One region of the Pseudomonas sp. ATCC 13867 genome, then DNA from elsewhere that is predicted to be linked to it. Evidence: riboswitches for the same ligand, from Rfam matches in the RefSeq annotation. Region 1 holds a riboswitch; each other region holds the start of a gene.
The links. A riboswitch is a leader RNA that binds a small molecule or an ion and turns the genes downstream of it on or off. The one in region 1 is predicted to bind cobalamin.

Region 1 (5,014 bases):
TCCGCACCGTAGTGCGGCAGCAGTTCGGCGACGATGTTCGCCAGTTGACCGATGCCCAGGTGAATGGCCAGGGTCGCTTGGTGTTGCGCCAGCTCGGCCAGCGACTCGCCCTCGGGCATACGCGTCCTGCTGGCGTAGCGGGTGAGGATCAACGTCTGGGATATCTCCGGCAGGGTCAGCTCGCAACCGAGGATCGCCGCGCAGGCCGAGGTGGCAGTGACGCCGGGAATGATCTCGTAGGGAATGCCGCGCTCGCGCAGGTGACGGATCTGCTCGCCGATGGCGCCGTACAGCGAGGGATCGCCGGAGTGCACCCGCGCGACGTCCTTGCCCTCCGCGTGGGCCTGCGTCAGCAGCTCGACGATCTCCTCCAGGTTCAGTTCGGCGGTATTCACCACGCGCTCGGCGCTGTGCCCTTCCAGCACGGCCGGCGGCACCAGGGAACCTGCGTAAAGGATCACCGGGCAGGTGCGGATCAGCCGCTGGCCCTTGACCGTGATGAGCTCGGGATCGCCAGGACCGGCACCGATGAAATAGACCGTCATGGCTGCTCCCGCTCGGATTCGACGGGGATGAAAGCCAGCGCGCAGGTGGCTTGCTCGCTGCGGCGCTTGCCCACCAGCAGGCGTGCCGGCGCACCACCTTGCGCCTCGGCCTGCAGCAATGCCGCCGCTTCGGCCACGCTCGCGCTGCCGGTGGCCGCGCGCACAGTTTCAGAAGGCTCGCCCAGGTTCCTCTCGCAGGCCGCCAATTGTTGCGGTGTGAACAGCGCCAGCGGCAAGTCGAGGGCAGCAGCCAGGGCGGTCAGCCCCTCTTCGTCGGCTTTCAGCGTGGCGCTGGCCAGGGCGGTGAGATGGGACTCGTCGAGCCCGGCCTCGGCCAGCGTATCCCGTAGCAAGGCATGCAGTTCATCGAGCGGGCAGCCCCGGCGGCAACCGAGGCCGGCAACCAGCGTCATCGGCATTCTCCTGGAAGTGACACCTGTAAATGAAAACCCCGCAGGCGGCTGGGCCGGCTGCGGGGTCGAGCATAGCGGCGAATCAGGCCGAGGGGGCGAAACGGCGGAACAACCAGGCGGCCACCAGACCCAGGGCCGCCCAGAACACCGCGTTGGTGACCAGCGAGGCGACGATGAACTCGTGAGCCAGGCTTTCCGGCGCGAGGCTGGAATGCACTTCCGGCTGCGGCGCGCCGATCACGTGCGGCACCACCAGCAACGCAAGGCCGACGATGCGCAGCGCCCAGTGGCGGCCGAACACCAGCAGCGCGAGACCGGCGGCGGTGGCGGCGGCAGTGCCGATCCACCAGGTCTGCCGCAGGCTCAGATCCGCGGCGGCGGTGCCGGGGACTTCCGGCGGCAGGCCGAGGGACGGCGCCAGGTTGAACACGGCAAAACCGGCCAGGCCCCAGAGCAGGCCTTCGGAGGTCTTGCCCGGCTCACGCAGGGTGAACAGGCCCGCGAGCATCAGCGCGAAACCCACCGCGACCACCAGATTGCCGCCGGTGGTGGAGAGGATGCGCTGCCAGCCATCTTCCGGCTCCCAGGCTTCCTCGTCATGGTGATGACCCGCAACTGCGCCGTCGGCGTGCTCATGGGCATGTTCTTCGACCAGTGCGGCGGCCGGCTCGGATTTCTCATAGGTTTCCGCCTTGAGGATCAGCGGGGATACCCACAGCAGCTGGACCACGGTCAGCACCAGCGCGGCGATCAGACCGGCGAATCCGGCGGTCTGGGCGATACGTTTGATCATTGCAGTTCTCCGGACGAAACGAGACCTCGAGCGCGGCGAACCAGCGATCGCGAGTGCCTCGAATACGCTGCGCTTACGCGCAGGCAGCGTGCGTCAGTGGCAGGGGAAGCCCGCACTATGGCGGGTATCGTGGGCAGCGTTGTGCACTGCTTCCAGATGAGAGAAACCGGCGAAATACACCAGCAGCGCACCGAGCAGGCTGGCGCCAACGGCCAGGCTGATGCGCTTGGAAAGGGGGATGGAAGTACTCGACGCCTGTTGCGTCAGGATGCTGCTGGACATGAACGTTCCCTCTGAAAAGAGTGAGAACGCAGAGGTTGAACGCATTCGAACGCGCCGGATCGGTCGCGCCACGGCCTGCGCCCGCCCACCGCGGGTTTGCCAAAATGTGAGGATTCCAGGCCGGTCTCCGGGCTTGCGACGCCAGCGAGAGACTCTCGCCGGATGGGCCAGCCTTCCCATGCCTTGGCACAGTGGCTACTGACGACCCTCGATGCGCTTACCGTTGCGGGGGCAGCGCCGGACTGGTCCTTGCGGACGCACCGGCTTCCCGTTTCACCTCGCGCGCGTCGGCGCGAGACACCTGAAACCGCGCTAGCTGACCACGGCAGTCCCGCAGCGTCAACTGCGCGTCGCCCGATCCCCGGCGATTGACCGCCCCGGCCACGCTGCGTAGCCTTCCTCCCTTCGAGGTTCTCCGGCACTGGCCGGAGCTAAGAGGGAACGTGGAAATCTTCGGATGCGCCACGGCTGCCCCCGCAACTGTGAACAGCCTGTTCTTTCACACGCCACTGCCGACTACGGCGGGAAGGCGAAAGGACGATCAAGGGCTGTGAGCCAGGAGACCTGCCTCGTGACTGGTTTTCGATCTGCTGCGCGTCGGCCATGCTGCGTTGGCGGATCGTCGTGGACTGCTCATTGACTACAGTCAACTCCGCGTCCCCGACGATCCTCCGCCTTGCCTGGCTCTAGCTCGCGAGATCCGGAACCGGTTCGTTATCAACAGACAACCGGGCGGGGTGATCCGGTGGCGACCTTCGTTGCGCGGCGAACCCGCGCGCGCGCCCTTCATCCGCCCTCCAATGTCCACTTGCGAGGCGCGCATGAAAACCCTGGCCAAACTCCCCGTCACCATCGTCACCGGCTTCCTCGGTGCCGGCAAAACCACCCTCCTGCGCCACATGCTCGACAATGCCGAGGGCCGCCGCATCGCGGTGATCGTCAACGAATTCGGCGAGCTGGGCATCGACGGCGAAATCCTCAAGCAGTGCTCCATCGGTTGCAGCGAAGAAGAGGCGGTCGGCCGCGTCTTCGAGCTGGCCAACGGCTGCCTGTGCTGCACCGTGCAGGAAGAGTTCTTCCCGGTGATGCGCGAACTGGTGGCGCGCCGTGGCGACCTCGACCAGATCCTCATCGAGACCTCGGGCCTGGCCCTGCCCAAGCCGCTGGTGCAGGCCTTCCAGTGGCCGGAAATCCGCAACGCCTGCACCGTGGACGCGGTGATCACCGTGGTCGACAGCCCGGCAGTGGCCGCCGGCACCTTCGCCGCCCACCCCGAGCAGGTGGACGAGCAGCGCAAGCAGGACCCGAACCTGGACCACGAATCGCCGCTGCACGAACTCTTCGAAGACCAGCTGGCCAGCGCCGACCTGGTGGTACTGAACAAGGCCGACCTGCTCGACGCCGAGGCGCTGGCCCGCGTGCGTGCCGAAGTCGCCGAGGAGTTGCCGCCGGCGGTGAAGATCGTCGAAGCCAACTCCGGCCAGCTGCCGCTCTCGGTGCTGCTGGGGCTGAACGCCGAAGCCGAGCTGCACATCGACAGCCGCCCGACTCATCACGTCCACTCCAATGAAGAGCACGAAGGCCATGAAGATCACCACCACGACGAGTTCGACTCCTTCCACGTCGACCTGCCGGAAGTGGAAGAGCGCGCCCTGCTCGATGTGCTGAACGCGCTGGTCGAGCGCCACGCCGTGCTGCGCATCAAGGGCTTCGTCGCCATCCCCGGCAAACCCATGCGCCTGCTGGTGCAGGGCGTCGGCAAACGCTTCGACAAGCACTTCGACCGCGCCTGGCGCAGCGACGAAACCCGCAGCACCCGCCTGGTCGTGATCGGCCAGGAACTGGACCAGGCCGCCATCAGCAACGAGCTGCGTACCGCCCTGGCGTAACACTGCTTTTCGTAGGAGCGAGCTTGCTCGCGAACGGCCTCGCAGCGGGGTCTGGTTCGCGAGCAAGAGCTAGGCGCCCCCTCGCTCCTACATGAAGCCCTACACCGAGCAAGCCTCATGCATCTGCTGCGCACCCAACCCGGCGGTTTCGTCCCCGACGACGGCATCGCCCACCTGGCCCAGACGCCCGCCGAGCTGGTGATCCTCTGCAGCGGCGATTCGCACCTGGCGCTGCTCGCCGAGGCCGCCCGCGAGCTGCCGGAGGGCTACCCGAGCCTGCGCCTGGCCAACCCCATGCAGTTGCAGAACCACGCCTCGGTGGACCTCTACGTCGACGAGGTACTGCAGCACGCCAGGGCCATCCTGATCTCGGTGCACGGCGGCGTCGGCTACTGGCGCTACGGCATGGAGCAACTGGCGGCGCTGGCCGAGCGCGGCGCCACGCTGATCGCCGTGCCCGGCGACGACAAGCCCGACCCCGAACTCGGCGCCCTGTGCAACGTCCCACCTGAGGATGCCGAACGCCTCTGGCAGTACCTGCGCCAGGGCGGCATGGACAACGCCCGGCAGTTCTTCGCCTGCCTGGCCAGCCGCCACCTGCAACGCGACTACGCCTGGAGCGAACCACGGACGCTGCCCCGAGTGGCGGTCTATCACCCGCAAGTCGGCAGCTGCGACCTCACCCGCTGGCAGGTCGACTGGAACCCTGAGTACCCGGTCGCCACGCTGCTGTTCTATCGCACCCACCTGCAAGCGGCGAACACCGGTTTCATCGACACCTTCTGCGAACGCCTGCAGGCCCAGAGCATCAACCCGTTGCCCATCGCCGTCGCCAGCCTCAAGGAAGCCGCTTGCCTCGATGCCGTGGAAAACCTGCTCGATAGCGCCGACGCCGAGCTGATCATCAACACCACCGGCTTCGCCCAGTCGAACCCGGAAGCGCCGCAGGACCGTCCCTTCCGCCGCGACGTGCCGGTGCTGCAAGCCATCTGCTCGCTGGACAACCTCGACCTCTGGCGCGCCAACCCGCAGGGCCTCGGTCCGCGCGACCTGGCCATGCACATCGCGCTGCCGGAACTGGACGGTCGCATC
Region 2 (5,014 bases), 120 kb from region 1:
TCGCCAGCGCCGCCAGGCCCTGGCTGCGGGCCTTCTCCGCCAGCTTCGGCAGGCCCAGGTCGAAGGCGCACTGGGAAAATCCGCCCTTGGCATCCACGCGCACCAGCGCGGGCGCAGGCTCGGACAACTCCGGCACGGCATCAGGCACCACCTTGCCGGCGCGCACCGTGTGGATGCAGCCCAGCAGTCGCCAGACCCCGTGGGACGTGCAGCCATCGCGTTCGCCGGCCAGCACGGTATCGGTCACCGCCTGTACGTGGGGTTCGCTGAAGCCGTTGTGGCGCAGGATCGCCACCGCCAGTTCACGCAGTTCATCCAGACTCAATCGGATCACGCCGTCCTCCTCGATCCCTGCCAATCGTTTCCGCCCGCTGCGGCAATCCGCCACCGGGCCGGGGCTGAGTCTACAGTGGCCGCTCAGGCCCCATCCCGCTTGCGCGCAATCGGCGACCGTGACGACGATTTCGGCACAGCGGGGTAGCCACGATCCGACCATCCGGTCGTCCGAAGGATTGGCCCCACGTTGCTTGGGCCAATCCGGAGCTTCGGGTAAACTTCCGCATCTTTGCCTTCTCATAACGATCAGCCTGATGCCCACGACGTTTCACGAGATTCCCCGCGCGCGCCCTGCCACGCCCCTGCTCGACCGCGCCAGCACGCCGGTCGAGCTGCGTCGCCTGGGCGAAGCGGAGCTGCTGACCCTCGCTGACGAACTGCGCCAGTACCTGCTGTACAGCGTCGGCCAGACTGGCGGGCACTTCGGCGCAGGCCTGGGCGTCATCGAACTGACGGTCGCCCTGCACTACGTCTTCGACACCCCGGACGACCGTCTGGTGTGGGACGTCGGCCACCAGGCCTACCCGCACAAGATCCTCACCGGTCGCCGCGAGCGCATGGGCAGCCTGCGCCAGAAGGACGGCCTGGCCGCCTTCCCGCGCCGCTCGGAGAGCGAGTACGACACCTTTGGCGTCGGTCACTCCAGCACCTCCATCAGCGCCGCGCTGGGGATGGCCATCGCCGCCCGCATGCAGGGCTCGGGCCGCAAGTCGGTGGCGGTGATCGGCGACGGCGCACTGACCGCCGGCATGGCCTTCGAGGCACTCAACCACGCGTCGGAGGTCAAGGCCGACATGCTGGTGATCCTCAACGACAACGACATGTCGATCTCCAACAATGTCGGCGGCCTGTCCAACTACCTGGCCAAGATTCTCTCCAGCCGCACCTACAGCAGCATGCGCGAAGGCAGCAAGAAGGTGCTCTCGCGCCTGCCCGGCGCCTGGGAGATCGCCCGCCGCACCGAGGAATACGCCAAGGGCATGCTGGTCCCCGGCACGCTCTTCGAGGAGCTGGGCTGGAACTACATCGGCCCCATCGACGGCCACGACCTGCCGACCCTGATCGCCACCCTGCGCAACATGCGTGACCTCAAGGGCCCGCAGTTCCTCCACGTGGTGACCAAGAAGGGCAAGGGCTTCGGCCCGGCCGAGATCGACCCGATCGGCTACCACGCCATCACCAAGCTCGAACCCGAAGGCGCTCCCGCCCATGCCGTGCCGAAGAAGGCCGGCGGGCCGAAGTACTCCAGCGTGTTCGGCCAGTGGCTGTGCGACATGGCCGCCCAGGACCCGCGCCTGGTCGGCATCACCCCGGCGATGAAGGAAGGCTCGGACCTGGTCGCCTTCGCCGACAAATTCCCGGACCGCTACTTCGATGTCGCCATCGCCGAGCAGCACGCCGTGACCCTCGCGGCCGGCATGGCCTGCGACGGCGCAAAGCCCGTGGTGGCGATCTACTCCACCTTCCTGCAGCGCGGCTACGACCAGCTGATCCACGACGTCGCGGTGCAGAACCTCGACGTGCTGTTCGCCATCGACCGCGCCGGTCTGGTGGGCGAAGACGGCCCGACCCACGCCGGCAGCTTCGACCTCTCCTACCTGCGCTGCATCCCCGGCATGCTGGTGATGACCCCCAGCGACGAGAACGAACTGCGCAAGCTGCTCACCACCGGCCATCACTTCGAAGGCCCGGCGGCGGTGCGCTACCCGCGCGGCACCGGCCCCAACGCTCCCATCGAGGCGGCGCTGGCACCGGTCGAGATCGGCAAGGGCGTGGTTCGCCGTGAAGGCAAGGCCGGCAAGGTCGCCTTCCTGGTGTTCGGCGTGCAACTGGCCGAAGCGCTGAAAGTGGCGGAGCAGTTCGATGCCACGGTCGCCGACATGCGCTTCGTCAAGCCGCTGGACGAGGAACTGGTGCGCCAGCTGGCCGCCAGCCACGAGCTGCTGGTGACCGTCGAGGAGAACTCGGTGATGGGCGGCGCCGGCGCCGCCGTCAGCGAATTCCTCGCCCACGAGAACCTGCAGCAGCCGATCCTGCACCTGGGTCTGCCGGACTACTACGTCGAGCACGCCAAGCCCGCGCAGATGCTCGCGGAGTGCGGGCTAGACGCCGCCGGCATCGAAGCCTCGGTGAAGGCGCGCCTGGAGGCCCTCGGCAAGCGCTGAGGCCGATCGGCGCATCCCTCCCCTGGAGTATTGCCAGTGACGGGCGCACCGACTAAGGTGCGCCCGTTTTCGTTCGAGGTAACGGGAAGCAGGTGAAAGACCTGCGCTGCCCCCGCAACGGTAACCGACGCGCCCCTTAAGGAGCGCAGCATCGCCATCCGCCACTGCTGAATGCGGGAAGGCGGCGATGTGACGTCGGCAGCCCGGAGACCGCCCTCGACGCGATCCGACAGGTGTTGCGGAGGGCATCACCGTCAAGTGCGGTGCCCCTGTCCGCCCTTGCCACGCCCTCCTCGAAAGTCATCCGACCGCTTTTGAGGACGCTCCATGAAACTGACCCGACTCGCCCTGGCCACCAGCCTGCTGCCCGGCATGGCCTTCGCTGCCAGCGATATCTACTCGCTCTCCGACCAGGTGATCACCTCCGCACGCCAGGCCCAGCCGCGCGCCGAAGCCACTTCGGCCAACAGCGTATTCACCCGTGCCGACATCGAGCGGCTACAAGTGCGCAGCGTTCCCGCCCTGCTCGCCCGCGTGCCCGGCGTGCAGATGGGCAGCTCGGGCGGCGTGGTCTCGTACTCCGTGCGCGGCACCAGCACTGCGCAGACCCTGGTACTGGTCGACGGCCAGCGCGTCGCTTCGGCCAGCAGCGGCATCGCCCGCCTGGACTACCTGAGCATCGACAGCATCGAGCGCGTCGAAGTGACCCGCGGCCCGCGTTCCGCGCTGTACGGCGCCGACGCCATCGGCGGGGTCATCCAGATCTTCACCCGTCGCGGCGAAGCCGGCCTGCACCCCGAAGTGCGCCTGGCTGCCGGCAGCCACGGCACCTTCGAACGCAGCCTGAGCCTGTCCGGCGGCGACGAGCAGACCCGCTACAACCTCGGCGGCAGCCTCGACGAGAGCCAGGGCTGGGATCGCACCAGCGACAACGTCGGCGCCGACAACGATCACGACGCCCAGCGCAACAAGGCCGTGCACCTGAACCTGGACCACCACTTCAGCGAAGACTGGAAGGCCGGCCTGAACCTCAACGACCAGCGCGGCAAGAACGAATACGACGACGCCTACAACTTCGAGCCCGGCCGCCCGCAGGACAAATTCCGCGTCAGCAGCTACAGCGCCTACCTCGACGGCCAGATCTCGAAGATGTGGAACAGCCGCCTGGAACTGGGCCGCAGCTTCGACCGCAACAAGGCCGTGGGCGCCGCCGACAGCTGGAACAACGGCACGCTGGAAACCACCCGCCACTCGGCGAGCTGGATCAACCGCCTGCAACTGGACGACGCCAACCAGCTGGCGCTGGGCACCGACTGGTACGAAGACAAGGTCGACGGCACCACTGCCTTCGCCGACGACCAGCGCAGCAACCGCGCCTTCTTCGCCCAGCACAGCTTCAAGGGCGACAGCTTCGGCACCGAGCTGGGTATCCGCCACGACAACAACCAGGCCTACGGCAGCCAGAACAGCTGGAACGCCGCCTTCAGCCTACCGGTGGGCGACAGCCAGACCTGGATCGCCAGTTACGGCGAAGGCTTCCGCGCGCCGACCTTCAGCGACCTCTACTACCCCGGCGCGAGCAACCCGGACCTCAAGGCCGAGACCTCGAAGACCTACGAGCTGCAATGGCGTGGGGGCATCGAAGGCACGCACTTGGAAGCCTCGCTGTACCGCACCGAGATCGACGACATGATCGCCTGGGACAGCACCAGCAATCAGCCGGAGAATATCAACAAGGCGCGCATCAATGGCTTCGAAGCCAGCATCGCCCGCGACGTGCTGGGCTGGCAGGCCGCGCTCGGCCTGAGCCTGATCGACCCGCGCGACCGCGACACCGGCCACACCCTGCCGTATCGCGCGCGCCGCACCCTGAGCCTGGACCTCGATCGCCAGTTCGGCGCCATCGGCCTCGGCGGCACCTGGCGTGCGGTCAGCCAGCGCTACGACGACGCGGCCAACACCCGCGAGCTGTCCGGCTACGGCGTGCTCGACCTGCGCACCAGCTGGCTGGCCAGCGACGAGATTCGCTTCGACCTGAAGCTGGATAACGCCCTGGACCGCGACTACACCCTGGGCGACTACCTGCGCCCGACCAGTCCAATGGACTTCATGGGCGAAGCCCGCCCCTACCGCGAACCGGGGCGCACCGCGCTGCTGGCGGTGACCTGGACGCCGGAGCTGTAAGGGAAGCGGCCTGACGGCCCCTCACCCTGCCCCTGGCTACGCACCCGCTCCGGAGGGAGAGGGACTGTCCTGGCAGGCTCAAGATTCGGCGCCCTCTCCCCTTGGGAGAGGGCTGGGGTGAGGCGCACCGGTATCGAACAGAGCCTCCGTAGGAGTGGATTCATCCGCGATGCTCCTGCGTGGCCGACACCAATCGCGGACGAAGTCCGCTCCTACGCCGGGCCTGTGGAATGGTGGGAAGTCGGTTCGCGAGCAAGCTCGCTCCTACAAAAAGCGGCCCGGTGTAGCTCCGATGTCTCAGCGCGTGCTGAACCCTGTAGGAGCGAGCT
Region 3 (5,014 bases), 840 kb from region 1:
GGAGGAGCGCACCTTCCTGCGCCGTTTCCGCTCCGCTACCGGACTCAAGCCTACCGAGTACTGCCAGCACCTGCGGGTGGGCAAGGCGCGCGAGCTGCTGGAGTTCACCAACGGTACGGTGGACCACATCGCCTACACCGTTGGCTACCTCGATCCAGGCTCGTTCCGCAGCACCTTCCGCAAGATCACCGGCATGGCGCCGAGCGACTACCGCAAGCGCTTCGGCGCCAAGCCGGGCGAGGTCGCGCTCAGGGACTGACCGATGGGGTGTCCGCCGCCTGCTGCAGCATCTGCGCGAGCAGCGGTGCATATTCCGCGTCGGTCATCGCCGGGTGCACCTGCAGGTGCATCAGGTCGGTCCACTGCAGCATCCAGCGTTGCACGTCGAGGGGGTTCTCGGCTTCCGCCAGGCCGAAGCCGAGCATGTGGCCCATAGCGTGCCAGCGACCGACCAGCTTCACGCCGGGCGGCGGCTGGCCGCCGGTCTTGAGGAAGCGCTGGATGATCCTGTCGCGGTTCTCGATGGGGATGGTCCAGTTCACCAGATAAAGCATGTCGCACCTCCGGCCCGGCTCCGGGCTTCGCTGGACGCGGACCCGAACCGGCGACGCCGCCAGAGCCGCGCCTGTGTATCCCAGGCGTGACAGTCTCCGGCTGGGAGCGGCGTTCTTCCGACAGGCATAGCAGCAGCCAGCGAAGCGGGAGCGGCCGCTGATCGGCGGTCGCCAGGGCAGGTGATCGACGGTCAGATCCAGCGATCATTCTCCGCCGTGCGTTCGCCGCCCTGGTCGCCGGTGTTCAGCACGCCGCGCGGTTCGATCAGCATCACCTGCACCTCGTGTTCGGCATAGGGCTTGTGCTCGACGCCGCGAGGCACCACGTAGAGTTCGCCGGCTCGCAGGGTCAGCGGGCCGTCGCGGAAGTCGATGCGCAGCTCGCCGTCGAGCACGATGAAGGTCTCGTCGGTGTCGGCGTGGCTGTGCCAGACGAAATCGCCGTGCAGCTTCACCACCTTGAACTGGTAGTCGTTCATCTCGGCGATCACTCGCGGCTGCCAGGTCTCAGTGATGCGGCCGAGCTTGTCCTGCAGGTTGATCGGTTGGCGTTGGGTCACGGTGGTTTTCTCCTTGGGATCGTTCTGTCCAAACTACTGCTGGTCCCTGGAGCGGTCTTGCAGGAACTTGCGCTTCGGTGTCGCTCCCCGTGTTGCGGTTGGTCGCCGGGCAGCGCTGAGCAGCGCAAAGCGGGCGACTATGCTCAGAACCTCGCGCCCTTTTTCGCCGGAGATCGCCATGCCCACGCCCGCTCCCATCGCCCGCCCCAGCGTCATTCCCTGCCTGCGCTACCGCGATGCGCCGCAGGCCATCGACTGGCTGTGCGCCACCTTCGGTTTCCAGCGGCAGCTGGTGGTCGCCGATGACCACGGCGGCATCGCCCACGCGCAGTTGGCGCTGGCCGATGGCAGTGGGCTGGTGATGCTCGGGTCGCTGCACGACAACGAGTACGGCCGGCTGATGCGCCAGCCCGACGAGATTGGCGGCTGCACCCAGAGCATCTATGTGGTGGTGAGGGATGCCGAGGCGCTGTATCGCGCGGTAGTGGACGGTGGCGCGCAGATCGTCATCGACATCAAGGACGAGGACTACGGCGGCCAGGGTTTCACCTGCCGTGATCCGGAAGGGCACATCTGGAGTTTCGGTACCTACGATCCCTGGCACTGATCCTGCGCTTTTGCGCCGCTCCCGCAACATCCTGTTCAACCCCCGTGCTTGACGCTTTCGTTCCCCGAATGTTCAGATTCGCCCCGTTTCAGGTGCCCCCCGCCGCCGTGCGTGGGGTGAAACGGGAAGCCGGTGCGTCGCCCTCGTGCGATCAGTCCGGCGCTGCCCCCGCAACGGTAAGCGAGCGGAGCATCCACAAGGCCACTGTGCTCAGGCATGGGAAGGCGGATGTTTCATGATCCTCGCAAGCCCGGAGACCGGCCTGGAACCTGTTTGGCAAACCCGCGGTGGGCGGGCGTGAGCCGGTTCCCGGGGCGCGCTCGTTCCGGGTGTCGCTGCGCCGCCTGCGAAATCCCGATTTCGAGGCGATCACCTTGCAACTTCCTATCTATCCGAACCGGCGTGCCCTGCGCTGGACTCCCGTTTTCTCCCTCTGCGTCCTCGGCCCGCACCTGTCGGCAGCGCCGCTGAACCTGGCCGACGAAGTCGTCAACGCGCCTTCGGTGGAGTCCACCACCGTGGCGGACATGGCCCGCTACGGCAGCAAGCTGGAGGTCATCGACCGCCAGCAGATCGAACGCGCCGGCCCCAGCGCCGACATCACCCGCGTGCTGCAGATGTACGTGCCCGGCCTGTTCGTCGCGCCGAAGAACGGCCCGTTCGACTACGGCACCTACTCGCTGCTCGGCGGACGCAACGACGACACGCTGATCCTGCTGGACGGTGTGCGCCTGAACAACCGCCTCTACGGCGGCATCTACCTCGACACCCTGCCGACCACCGCGGTGGAGCGCATCGAAGTGCTCAAGGGCGGCCAGGGCCTGCTGTTCGGCACCCAGGCGGTGTCCGGGGTGATCAACATCGTCACCCGCAGCGCGCGCAGTCGCGAGGCATCCGGCGAGGTGAACCTCGGCCTGGACACCTTCAAGGGGCGCAGCGGTGATGCCCGCGCCGAGAAGATCGTGCACAACGGCCTGGGCGACCTTGGCCTGATGGCCTACGTCAGCCACAACCGCTCCGACGGCTACCAGCCGTACCGCGACCAGGACATGACCAGTACGGTCAGCGACAAGCGTCGCTCGTACGACGTCAACGTGTTCGGCGCCAAGGCCATCCAGGCCATCGGCGACGCTTCGCGCCTGGAGCTGTTCTACCAGTACGCCGATGCCGAACTGGACTTCGCCCGGCCGACCTCCAACCACCACACCAGCAACAACCGCGTGCAGCAGATCGCCACGGCGACCTTCCAGCAGAGTGTCGGCGACGATTTCAGCTGGTTCGCCAAGACCCACCTCAACGATTGGGACACCCGCTACGACCGCGTCTACAACCTGCAGGGCGGCGCTACCCAGGTGCTCAATCACAACGACTACTGGGGCTTCACCGACTGGGGCGCGCAGCTCGAAGGCAAGGCACGCTTCGGCGGTGGCCACGAGCTGGTCTTCGGCAACGACAACCAGTGGTACAAGGGCCAGGACGATGTGCTGATCATCGACAACGACAAGGCCGAATCCCACGCGCTCTACGCCCAGCTGCGACCGAACATCGAGGCGCTGCCCGACTGGCACCCGAGCCTGGGCGTGCGCCGCGAGGAAATCTCGGGCGGTGAGGGCGCCACGGTGTGGATGCTGACCTCGCTCTACGACCTCACGCAGCAGCTCAAACTGCGCGGCCAGTTGGGCACCGCCTTCAAGTTGCCTACCGCCGAGCAACTGTTCGTCAACGAACCAGGCGACGAAGTCGGCAATCGCGACCTCAAGCCCGAGCGCAGCCGCAACGCCGAACTGGGCCTGGACTACACCGGCGAGCTGTTCGACCAGCCGTGGAGCGGCAGCGTCACCCTGTTCCGTCGCGAGATCACCGACCTCATCACCCTCGTCGGCGATCAATGGGTGAACGGCAATGGCGAGATCACCGTGCGTGGCGTGGAAGCCAACGGCCAGTGGCAGTTCGGCCGGCACTGGCAGCTCTCCGCCGACGCCACGCGCAATCTCGTGGACAGCCACGACGGCGTGACGGTGAACAACATCCCGCACTTCTTTGCCCGCCTGCGCCTGGGCTATGACGACAACCTCTGGGGGGCCGGTCTTGCCGCGCGCTACGTCGGCTCCATCGTCAGCGCCCAGGACGACGACTACGGTCACTACAGCGTGCTCGATGGCGATGCCTACCGATACCTCGACGGCGCCCGCGCGCATCGCCTGAGCCTGCTGCTGGAGAACCTGCTGGACCGCGACTACGCCACCGGCCGCAGCAGCAACGGCATCCGCCAGGTGGACAACCTCGGCCGGCCGCGCACCGCCGAGCTGCGCTACACCTTCAGCTTCTGATGAAGGCCATCCTGCTGGTCGGCCCGCTGGCCGGAGCCCAGGGCGAACGCCTACTGCGCGAGGTATCGGCGCGCCTCGCCGGCGTCGAATGCATCGACACCGGTGAGGGTTTCGATTCGCTCTGGGGGCGGGTGCGCGAGCTGTTGGCCGAGAGTATCGAACTGCTGCTGGTGGACCTCGAACCGACCGCCGACGGCGCCTATCTCGAGTGGCTGCGCGCGGAACTGGCTGCGCTGTGCGGGGAGCATCCGCAGGCGCCGTTGCCGAAGGTCACCGCTTCGGCGCTCGGTCGGCGCGGGCTGGATGTGGCGGCGGTGCTGACGGCGATTGACGATCCGGCGCAACAGCTGGACTGCCAGGGCGTCGGCGCGGTGCCGTCGCAGCCGGACTGGTCTGCGCCGCCGCCACACCGGTATCACCTGTTCCTCTGCACCGGGCCGCGCTGCGTGCGGCGCGGCGCGCTACCGTTGTGGAAGACCCTGCGCCGCGAGTTGATCCGCCTCGACCTCTACGAGAACGCCGAGGGCGCCCTGCTGACCCGCACCGGCTGCCAGTTCCCGTGTAATCGCGGGCCGCTGCTGACGGTGTATCCCGAACGTGTCTGGTATGGCCTGCGCAGTGACGAGCAGGTGTGCCGGGTGGTGGCGGAGCATCTGCGTGACGGCGTGCCGGTGGCGGAGCTGCGGGTGGATGAACTATGACGCACTCGCGCTTCGTAGGAGCGAGCTTGCTCGCGAACCGCTGGATGCAGGGAGTTGGGTTCGTCGTCCTCCTTCAACGGCTCCTCACCCTAACCCCTGCCCGGAGGGAGATGGGACCGTTCGGTACAGGGGAAGGCCGAGCTTTCAGCCGGCATAGGCTGCTAGAGGGTCGGGGTGAAGGGAGAATCCCGGTACGGACTTCCCAGGAGCGTAGGAGCGGACTTCGTCCGCGATGTTTCAGAGCTGGCGCTGTTCGCGAGCA

Region 2: another riboswitch for cobalamin. It lies ahead of H681_RS03715 (TonB-dependent receptor domain-containing protein); the one in region 1 lies ahead of H681_RS03100 (CbtB domain-containing protein).
Region 3: another riboswitch for cobalamin. It lies ahead of H681_RS06895 (TonB-dependent receptor plug domain-containing protein); the one in region 1 lies ahead of H681_RS03100 (CbtB domain-containing protein).

The regions. Positions count from the first base shown of each region.
Region 1 covers NC_020829.1:669,505-674,518, reverse strand. Annotated here, with positions in the region: gene cobM (precorrin-4 C(11)-methyltransferase) at 1-545, opposite strand, end outside; gene H681_RS03110 (cobalamin biosynthesis protein) at 542-958, opposite strand; gene H681_RS03105 (CbtA family protein) at 1,041-1,751, opposite strand; gene H681_RS03100 (CbtB domain-containing protein) at 1,845-2,033, opposite strand; cobalamin riboswitch at 2,135-2,353, opposite strand; cobalamin riboswitch at 2,425-2,619, shown strand; gene cobW (cobalamin biosynthesis protein CobW) at 2,855-3,922, shown strand; gene cobN (cobaltochelatase subunit CobN) at 4,040-5,014, shown strand, end outside.
Region 2 covers NC_020829.1:792,220-797,233, reverse strand. Annotated here, with positions in the region: gene H681_RS03725 (Ldh family oxidoreductase) at 1-334, opposite strand, end outside; gene dxs (1-deoxy-D-xylulose-5-phosphate synthase) at 591-2,501, shown strand; cobalamin riboswitch at 2,530-2,734, shown strand; gene H681_RS03715 (TonB-dependent receptor domain-containing protein) at 2,829-4,685, shown strand.
Region 3 covers NC_020829.1:1,504,831-1,509,844, forward strand. Annotated here, with positions in the region: gene H681_RS06875 (GlxA family transcriptional regulator) at 1-259, shown strand, start outside; gene H681_RS06880 (DUF3303 domain-containing protein) at 249-554, opposite strand; gene H681_RS06885 (cupin domain-containing protein) at 746-1,114, opposite strand; gene H681_RS06890 (VOC family protein) at 1,293-1,721, shown strand; cobalamin riboswitch at 1,795-2,001, shown strand; gene H681_RS06895 (TonB-dependent receptor plug domain-containing protein) at 2,096-4,051, shown strand; gene H681_RS06900 ((2Fe-2S) ferredoxin domain-containing protein) at 4,051-4,752, shown strand.